Regions from separate parts of the Planococcus lenghuensis genome, predicted to be linked through region 1. Evidence: riboswitches for the same ligand, from Rfam matches in the RefSeq annotation. Region 1 holds a riboswitch; each other region holds the start of a gene.

Region 1 (3,273 bases):
CTGTCATCAATATCGCGAAGGGTATTCATCTTAAACGGATAAGTAATTGACATAACCGAGCACCCGGTCTTATAGCAGAACAAATTACAAATGGCCGGCAACGGCATAAGTCACTTCTGCTTCCTCCCTTTCTTGCACGCAAACCATTGAAAAAAATAAGGCACACTCACGACATGTGAGTGTGCCTTTATTCCATTTCCTGATATTACTGTCCGAGGAGACGGGCAACGGTCTGGTTAATGAACTTGCCGTCTGCTTTGCCTTTTAGTCTCGGCATGATCACTTTCAATACAGCGCCTTTATCGGAGGGACCCGCTGCACCGGTTTCAGTAATGACTTCCCGGATAGCCGCTTCAACTTCCGCTTCACTCAGCTGTGCAGGCAAATAACGGGAGAGCTCTTCCAACCGCTTTTCAAGTTTCGAGATGACGGCAGCATAATCCCCTTCCGCTTTCTGATAACCTTCCAGTTCCTCTTTCGTCTGCTTCACTTCCCGGTTCACGACCGTCAGTTCTTCGTCAGCTGTCAGCGGGTCTTTTGCGTTGATCTGCTCGTTCTGCAAGGCGGATTTCAATTGGCGGAGTGTCGCCAGCCGTTCTTTGTCTTTCGCTTTCATAGCTTCTTTGATGTGCTGGTCGATGTCTGTCTTGATCGTCATCATGATCTGTCCCTTCATAGTTAGTTCCTTCGTTCTGTCTACCTGATCGTACTATTCCTTTTGGAAGGGCGCAAATGCTAACCATCCCGCCCCGTTTTTCTGGTGGGATGGCAGGCACAGCCATGATCAATAATGATTATGCATCTGCCCAGACATCATGTGCAATGTTCACGACATGGCGGACTTTTTCCCATTGCTGCTCAGCGGTCAGCAAATTTCCTTCTTCTGTCGAAGCAAAGCCGCATTGCGGACTCAGACAGAGCTGATTCAGCGGCACATAGGCAGCAGCTTCTGCAATCCGTTCTTTTACACGTTCCGGATCTTCCAGTTCGCCAAACTTGGATGTGATGAGTCCCAGCACGACCGTCAAATCCGGCCGGTTGATATGGCGAAGCGGTTCAAACCCGCCTGATCGCTCGTCATCGAATTCAAGAAACAGTCCATCGACGGCCAGACCGCCGAAGATGATTTCAGACATTGCGTCGTATCCGCCGCTCGAGAAATACGTGGATTGGAAATTGCCGCGGCAGATGTGCATCGTCACGAGTAGATCCGCAGGCCTCTCTGCAATGGCCTCATTGATCGCCCGGGCACAAAGTGCAGCTGCTTTGCTCGGTTCTTTTCCTTTTGCCCGGATGGTTGCGCGTCCTTCCTCAGAGAAAAAGGAAGCCCACGAAGTATCATCCAGCTGGAGATAGCGGCAGCCTTCGTCGTATAAGGCCGCAATCACTTCCTGATACGCAGTGATCAGATCCGTGAATAATTCCTCCTCAGTTTCATATACGCCTTCTTCAAACGTCGCCCGGAACAGCAGCATGTTCGGGCTTGGAATTGTGAATTTCGCCACAGCGTCACCAGCGTTATCCCGAAGGAATTTGAAGTGATCAATCATATAATGCCCATTGAATCGGATTTTTCCTGTCACTTTGATGCCCAGCGCTTTTGTTTGCTTTCCGTGGAATTGGAGTCCTTGTTCGGCATCGTACAGCTCCACACCATCAAACCCGGCCAGAAAATCGAAATGCCACCATTTCCGGCGGAACTCGCCGTCCGAGACTGCCTTCGGACCGGCTGCTTTTTGCTCGGCAATCAGTTTGATAATCTCTTCATCTTCAATTTTTCGCAGATCCTCGTTCGTGATTTCTCCGTTTTCCCGCTGGGCCCGGGCTTTTTTCAGCCGCTCCGGCCGGAGGAAACTGCCGACATGGTCGCCTCGGAATGGACGATTCGTTTTCGCTTTTTCGGTTGCTGGTTGGGTCAATATAAACTCCTTCTTTCTACTCTAATTTGATGGATGCAGTAATCCATTTACAGGTAAAAAAATAAAAACCCTCTTCCGGAATTTCAGAAGAGGGTTTGGCATACACTGACAACGGACTCTTCTCATCTCCAAGCTTACGCTTCTGGAATTAGCACAGTACTGTTTGTCGCAGTCTGTTGCTGAGGTTTCTTCGGGCCAGTCCCTCCGCCTCTCTGGATAAGAAAGTTATGCAATTGGTTATTAACAGTAGCCTACAAGTAATATAGACCTGCGTCAAGAATTGATTGTTTTTATTTTTGTTGATTTTGTATTTTCCTTAAGTAATTTTTTACTACTTAAATTCCATTACAAAAATTCCAGCTCTTTTTTGAGTATCTAGTTAGTCTATGATAAGTGACAATTTATAATTTACAAGCCGGCTCAAGCTCACCAGAAATCCATTCAATTCTTCATTCAATGGGAATTTGCATTCCAGCAAATAACAACTGTCTCCGCTGATCTAATGATGATGAATCACATACTCCGGTTGGTTCTGGATAAACATCAAATACGGTTGATGATCCGGATTTTGGGTCAGTATGCTGATCATCGCATGAACAGGATAGCCCCGTTTTCTTTTATCCATTTTTGTCTACGAGAATTCTCTTTTAATTTATTTCGAAAAAAAGCTGGACACTGAAAAAGCGTCCCAGTTATCCAGCCATGCCTTAATTATTCCAAAACTTCGATCACCGTCTCGGTGTGTTCATGTATACTGTCACTATCTTTCATGACATGGGTTTGCACTTGGTACGTACCCGCTTCCGCAAATGTCACTTCACCCGTGTAGGCTCCCTCTTGTTCTGTCAACTTCACCCATTCATGCTTTTCAGCGCCTTCTCGCCATAACTCCAACGAGACGTCCGCTCCTGTCAGCTGCACTTCCCCGCTTTTCGCATGAACGTTGAATATCGCCGGTTCATTCAACTGGATCGCTCCGGGCTCAGCCAGGTGAATAGTGACTGTGCCATGGGCGTCATGACTGTACGGATGCGCAGTTTCTTCTCCCAGTGCAGGTTCCGGGCCGCTGACTGTAATCGTGGTCTCCGGCATTGTATGCATATCTCTTGCTGTGACGTGAGATTGGATATGATAGACGCCGGCTTCGGCAAACAAGGTTTCAGCAACGTACACTCCTTCTCCCTCGTGACCGGCCGTCAGGAGATTGCTGCTCTCTTTCTCTTCCTCCTGCCACACTTCGAATTCCACCTCATCCGCACCTGTGACAGCTTCTGTTCCTTGTGTCACAATTGCCGTTAACTCAACGGGTTCATTTGCAACAACGGTTTCTTGAACTTGCAGGCTCACTTCAAGC
Region 2 (3,273 bases), 1.1 Mb from region 1:
TCAGCCGGGTGAGCGGGATGATCGCGACAAGCAAAATGATAAAAGGAATCGACCGGAAAATATTGACGATGGCGTTCAGCACTTTGAATACCGGTTCATTCTCAAGCAGATGGCCGCGCCTTGTGACAACGAGCAGGATACCGAGGGGGAAGCCGATGAGCAATGAACAGCCGAACGCAACGCCGGTCATGTAAATGGTTTCCCATAACGCTTCCAGTATTTGTTCCTGATCAACTAGCATAACTGCTCATCTCCTCTGCTAAGACGTAATTATTCCGGATTTCGATCAATGCCCGCTGGATCTCCGCTGGGTTGCCGTTGAACTCTACAATCAGATTGCCGTACGGAATGCCCTGCAGCTCGGTGATATTGCCGAACAGAACGTTCAGTTCAAGATCATAGCGCCGGGAAATCCGTGAGATGAGCGGATGGGCTACGGAATCGCCTGTGAACTGAATGCGGTAAATCGGCTGGCTCCTGTTCGTGTTCCGGATCTGTTTAAGCAGCGCCTCCGGCAGTTCATCATTCATAACCGAGCGGACAAACCGCCGCGTCGTCGCATGCTGCGGATTCGAGAATACATCGAATACCGTTCCTTGTTCGATGATCCGGCCGGCTTCAAGCACAGCCACTTTATCGCACACCTCCCGGATGACCGCCATTTCATGCGTGATCAGGAGAATAGTGATCTTATACTTGCGGTTCACTTTCCGCAGCAGGTCCAGGATTGACTGGGTCGTTTGCGGATCCAGAGCAGACGTTGCTTCATCGCACAGCAGGATGGACGGATTCGTGGCGAGCGCCCGGGCGATGCCGATGCGCTGTTTCTGACCGCCGGACAGCTGTTCCGGATACTTATCCGCCTGATCACCGAGCCCGACAAAGTCCAGCAATTCCGTAACCCGCTGCTGAATTTCATTTTTTGGCGTTTTGGTTAAGATCAGCGGCATGGCGATGTTGGTATATACGGTCTTTGAAGTCAAAAGATTAAAATGCTGAAAGATCATGCCGATATCTTTTCGCGTTGTCCGGATTTCTTTCGCGGACAATGCGGAGATGTCTTTGCCGTGAATCTTGACTGTTCCTTTCGTCGGCCGTTCGAGAAGATTGACGGTCCGGATCAGAGAACTTTTGCCGGCGCCGCTGAAACCGATCACACCATAGATTTCGCCGGTTTCGACTGTCAGATCGATGCCGTTCAGTGCGGGTACTTCCCGCTTTCCTGAACGATACGTTTTTGCGACCCCTTCAAATTGGATCATATCCATGCCTCCTCAATAGTGGTTTTGCTGAATAAAACAAAAAGAAGCCCTCTTTTTTCTTTACCAGCAAGAAAAAAGAGAGCTTCATAATAAATGAAATCACTCCTTCTCATCTTCCAAATACGCCGATGCGCATTTGCAGGAATTAGCACAGTGTCCGCATAAATGCGAACCCGCTGCCGAAACGTCATAGGGCCTGTCCCTCAGTTTCTCTGGATAAGAAAGTAATGTGTGCTATTCAATTCGTGATTCCTACTTTATGGCTTGGGTATAAAAAAGTCAACCATTTTATCGAAAAAAATTTTCAAGCTGCTTTTGCCGGCTTCTTCCGGAAGACGGCCGACACTTTGTTTTCGGTTCCTTCTTTTATCCGTTTAATGTTCTCCAGGTGCTTCCACAGCGCCATCCCGAACAGCGCTGCGGCTGTAATGACAGGCCATTCTCCCTGAGCCGGCAGGAACGCAGCCAGCAGCAGAACCGCATACAGGCAAAGCACTCCAATGACGAGGTAATCTGTGATCAATGAAACGATGATAAGCAGCAGCAGACCGGTGAGCCCGAGCCGCCAGTCAAGTGCCAGCAAGACACCGATGAGGGCGGCAGTTCCTTTCCCGCCGCTGAATCCCATATAGAATGGGAAATTATGGCCAATGACGACAGCACTACCTGTAAAGAACAGGAATATCCAGAGCATTTCAGGGGATAATCCCGAACCTGAAAAGAGCCCGCGCATGAGCAGCACAGCAGCAGCCCCTTTTCCGATGTCAATGGCCGCCACCAGTGCGCCATACTTCCAGCCGAGCACAATAGCCGCATTGGAAGCGCCGGAATTTTTTACGCCTTCCGTTTTGATATTCACCCCAGAAATAAATCGCGCCGCAACAGAACCATGCAGGCAACCGATCAAATAACCGATAATAAGTGCTGCTGCTAGCCAGCCTGTCATGCAAACCCCTCCGATTTCCGCATCTTTCTTTACATGTAACGCTCCTGATAATAAAAAGGTTTCAAAAAGATGCTGAAAATTCTTGACAATGGCGGCCGTGGTTCTCTATACTTGGTCACTAAGATGGAAAACTGAATCTGAATACTCTTATCGAGAGAGGCGGAGGGAATAGGCCCGATGATGCCCGGCAACCACCAAGCTGCTGCTTGGAATGGTGCTACGTCCTACAGATTGCAACTGATCTGACAGATGAGAGGAGGTTTGTCTGAGAATGGCGGCCCTCTTCTTAACCGAAGAGGGCCGTTTTTAATTCCTCCTCATCTGCTTTCCATCGGACAAAAACTAAGGAGGAAGACGAATGACGAACTTCAAACCAGAAACTCAATTGCTTCACGGAGGACAGGAACCGGATCCGGTAACAGGCGCACGGGGGGTTCCGATTCATAAAACGACTTCTTACGTATTCAAAAGTGCCGAACATGCGGAGAACTTATTCGGCCTGAAGGAAACCGGCAATATCTATACACGAATCATGAATCCGACAGTCGATGTATTTGAACAGCGGGTGGCTCTCCTCGAAGGCGGGACAGCTGCAGTGGCCCTTTCTTCCGGTATGGCGGCGATTGCATTCTCGGTTCTGAACGTGGCTGAAGCCGGGGAAGAAATTATTGCGGATGAAAATTTATATGGCGGCACATTCAGCTTGTTCGCCAATACACTGCCGCGCTATGGCATTACGGTCCGCTTTGTCGACGGGAAAAATCCCGAGAATTTTGCGGATGCCATTACGGATAAAACAAAAGCGATTTTCGGTGAAATTATCGGCAATCCAAGCCTGAATGTATTTGATGTTGAACGGGTGGCGGAAATCGCCCATGCAAATGATATTCCGCTCCTGATCGATAACACATTCGCTTCTCCATACGGCAGCAACCCGATTGAATTCGGAGCGGACGTTGTCATTCATTCGGCGACAAAATGGATCGGCGGACACGGGACAACAATCGGCGGCATCGTAGTGGATGGCGGCAAGTTCAATTGGAATAACCCGAAATTCCCGTCCTA
Region 3 (3,273 bases), 1.4 Mb from region 1:
TAGGAAGGAAAAACGCCCGCCCGGCTGAGCAGCTCCCAGGCAATGATCAGGATGACCGGCAACACGCTGCCTGCCAGGACGGGGCGGAACCAGGTACTTTTTCCTTTTTGGCTGATTTCCTTTCGTTGTTGCTGCTTGCCCGCCACAAATACAGAAGACAATTCACTTTGATTTTTTGCCATCGGGTTCCCTCCTGCTTTCCCGGATTTACTGCTCGACCGTTTCTTCCGCGAAAGAAGGATCGATCAATGACTCCGTGGTTTTTTCGATATCGACATCCGCGTCAATGACTTCCCCTTCCTGCAGCACTTTACCGGCTGCAGTCAATGCTTCCCGGTGAACATCACCCGGAACCGGGTTGGAAAGGTCATTGCGCTCCATCTGCTTTTTCGCGACTTCCACACTGATGCCCGCTTCCTCGGCCAGCAGTTCAGCCGCTTCTTCCGGATTTTCCAGAATCCAATTCCGTGCTTTCTCATAGGCGGCAATGACGCGGTTTACGTATTCCGGGTGATTTTCAGCAAACTCTTCCCGAACATTCAAAAAGCCGTAGGTATTCAAGTCCGCATTCCGGTGAAACAGCTCCGCGCCTGATTCCAGTTCCAGTCTCGCCATATGCGGATCGAGTCCTGCCCAGGCATCCACCTGATTGGAAGCCAGTGCGGACGCGCCATCTCCGTGCTGAAGATTGATGATTTCAACATCATCCGCTGAAATATCGGAGCCGGCCAATGACCGGAGCAGGAAGATGTAAGGATCGGTTCCGAGTGTAGCGGCGACTTTCTTTCCTTTTAAATCTTCAACGCTTTCAATTCCGGAGCCGGGATTCGTCACGAGTGCCGTCCATTCCGGCTTGGAATAAATATAAACGTTCTTGATCGGCGAGCCATTTGCCTTCGACATAAGGGCTGCCGCTCCAGCGGTGGAACCAAAATCGACGCTGTTGCTGTTCAGAAACTCCAGCGCTTTGTTGCTGCCTTGGCTCAATGTCCACTCCACTTCAATTCCTTCTTCCGCAAACTCCTCTTCCAACCAGCCGAATTTCTTCAGCACGAGACTTGGCGGTGAATAATAGGCATAATCCACCCGGATGGTCTCAGGCGGTGCATCAGCCGAGTCAACAGTCGTGGAGCAGCCGGCGGCGACAATGGCCAGCATAATGGCGGCAACAACTACCAGGAAGCTTCTTATATCGATTAACGGGATATTTCTCATTTTTCATTCCTCCAGATTTTTCTGTAATGGCCATGGACGGGAACTTAACGTCTTATGGAATTAAAGAGCTTTCCCGGTACTGGTTCGTTTAAAGCTGCCGGTCAAGCTCTGGTGAACATTCGCTGTCCGGGTATGTATACGCCCATTCGGGCCGGCTGGCATGCGGTTGAGTTATGCTGCTTTTCTGCCATGATGATTGCCTCCTTTTCCGTTTCTGTCTATTTCAACCGGAGGATAAGAAAAAGCCCCCTTTTCTCAAAGAAGATGAGAAAAGGGGGCACCGTATCGCGAGTGGTCCTGCTTCTCTTATCTCCCAAGAAAAAAATCTTGCTGGAGTTAGCACCTTTCCGACAATTGTCGGAGGTTGCTGAAGCGTCAACGGGCCAGTCCCTCGGCTTCTCTTGATAAGAAGGTTATGAAATTAATACCTAGCATAATACTATGGATTTAAAAAGTCAATTGTTTATTTTAAATTTTCTATTTTTTGTTTGTTACCAATCGGGGAACCTAATCCCAGAACGTCAGTTTCACATTAATTTCGAAAAGCTTCCTCGCTCACATACCCTTTCCACTAGCAAAAACGAAAAAAATTATCCAAAACCAACTTTTATCCTTACTGCAGAAGGTAACTGTACCGTTGCTAGTTACACACAAAAGTATGATGTGCCTAAATCGATGAATAATTCATCACACTTCTGCCTTTGGTGAGCACCGAATAGGGCACAATAAAACACCTTCGAAAATATACTCAGGAAACAAGTAATAAAATCGAAAGTGTATTTACTCTCAGTCTTATAATTTCATTTTTTTGTCACTTTCCAGACGATGCCGGTTTTCATATGGAAATCAACAGGGAATGCCCCGTTGTCCCGCGCTAAACGATTCAGGTTTACACGGAGTGTAGAAAAATCGACGATGTACATAGCCCCGTCCGGTCCGAATTTCACGTCATAAGGTCGCTCGATTCCTTCTCCTTGTTTTCCAAGGTGAGACGCAGGTACCGGTTCTTCGTTTTGAATAAAGGGCTGTACTTGTTGTCCCTTTGCATTTGGATTGATTAGCGAAATTCTGCTGCCGGCGGGTTTGTCCCTGGCCGGATTTGTCAACCACTCCATATTTCCGAACTCCGCAATGAATAACTGATTCGCATACTCTTCCCAGGAGGCAGGAGAGATATCGATCTTAGAAGGTGAAGAATTGACTTCATGCAGACCGGCAATCAGTGATTTATCCGGCTGCTTGAGGCCGCTGGCTTTATGATCAATCAAAAAGTAGATCTTCCGTTCCTGTCTCTCTCCATTTATGTAGACGGGAGCGATCGCTGAACTCACTGGTCTGTACTTTTCGTCAGTCACAGGATCAAAATTTGCTGTAAAATCGGGCCAGCCATACCAAGCATCTTTTTCGACCCGATACGTACCATCATAGACATCCTTTATCGGTCTTCCCGGTGCGTTATCATAGCCATTGACAGCGGCAAACATCTCATCTGCTTCATTCCAGGCGATTCCGATAATGTTACGGAATCCCCATGCATACGGTTTGACGGTCCCTTCTGGATCATCAAGATCAAAGGCCAGGATTGTCCCCCCGCTTTTATCGCGGCCTTTGATCACTTGCCCGGGTCTTGTTACGGTACCAAAAGGCACAAAAGCACCAGTCTGTATCAATTCAGGCGAATCTTTCAGGAAATTGGGAAGCTCGATGTTAATGCCGGTCAGCACAATATCTTTTGCGGTGGTTGGATGTCCGTCCGGCGATCTTTTGACTGCCGCCATCACGTTTTCATCCATAAATCCCGAGTTTCCTCCAATACCCACACAAACATACATTCTGCCATCTCTTCCTACCCGTAAATCATTCGGCTGGTGATCGGATTTAGCGTCAATGATGCCGCCGATCAGCCGGGTCACCTCTCCGTCGACTGTCACTTTAGAAACTGCTCCCGATAAATCCATTTCTCTGTGCGTAATATAGAAGGCGCCATCGTGCCAAGTCATACCGGAAATAGCCGGGTAGATCTTGCCGGTCAGGTCAATGACTTCCGTCGCCTCCCCA

What was found. A riboswitch is a leader RNA that binds a small molecule or an ion and turns the genes downstream of it on or off. The one in region 1 is predicted to bind S-adenosylmethionine.
Region 2: it holds a riboswitch for S-adenosylmethionine, as region 1 does, so the genes downstream of both, B0X71_RS15625 (methionine ABC transporter ATP-binding protein) here and B0X71_RS10025 (5-methyltetrahydropteroyltriglutamate--homocysteine S-methyltransferase) in region 1, are expected to answer to the same signal.
Region 3: it holds a riboswitch for S-adenosylmethionine, as region 1 does, so the genes downstream of both, B0X71_RS17150 (aliphatic sulfonate ABC transporter substrate-binding protein) here and B0X71_RS10025 (5-methyltetrahydropteroyltriglutamate--homocysteine S-methyltransferase) in region 1, are expected to answer to the same signal.

The regions. Positions count from the first base shown of each region.
Region 1 is NZ_CP019640.1:1,946,413-1,949,685, forward strand. Features, by position in the region: gene B0X71_RS10015 (YrhK family protein) at 1-50, shown strand, start outside; gene B0X71_RS10020 (GatB/YqeY domain-containing protein) at 206-676, opposite strand; gene B0X71_RS10025 (5-methyltetrahydropteroyltriglutamate--homocysteine S-methyltransferase) at 795-1,919, opposite strand; SAM riboswitch class I at 2,039-2,142, opposite strand; gene B0X71_RS10030 (FixH family protein) at 2,631-3,273, opposite strand, start outside.
Region 2 is NZ_CP019640.1:3,084,569-3,087,841, reverse strand. Features, by position in the region: gene B0X71_RS15630 (methionine ABC transporter permease) at 1-241, opposite strand, end outside; gene B0X71_RS15625 (methionine ABC transporter ATP-binding protein) at 231-1,262, opposite strand; SAM riboswitch class I at 1,369-1,485, opposite strand; gene B0X71_RS15620 (glycerol-3-phosphate acyltransferase) at 1,567-2,208, opposite strand; SAM riboswitch class I at 2,353-2,464, shown strand; gene B0X71_RS15615 (O-acetylhomoserine aminocarboxypropyltransferase/cysteine synthase family protein) at 2,567-3,273, shown strand, end outside.
Region 3 is NZ_CP019640.1:3,392,113-3,395,385, forward strand. Features, by position in the region: gene B0X71_RS17145 (ABC transporter permease) at 1-182, opposite strand, end outside; gene B0X71_RS17150 (aliphatic sulfonate ABC transporter substrate-binding protein) at 208-1,215, opposite strand; SAM riboswitch class I at 1,519-1,626, opposite strand; gene B0X71_RS17155 (PQQ-dependent sugar dehydrogenase) at 2,016-3,273, opposite strand, start outside.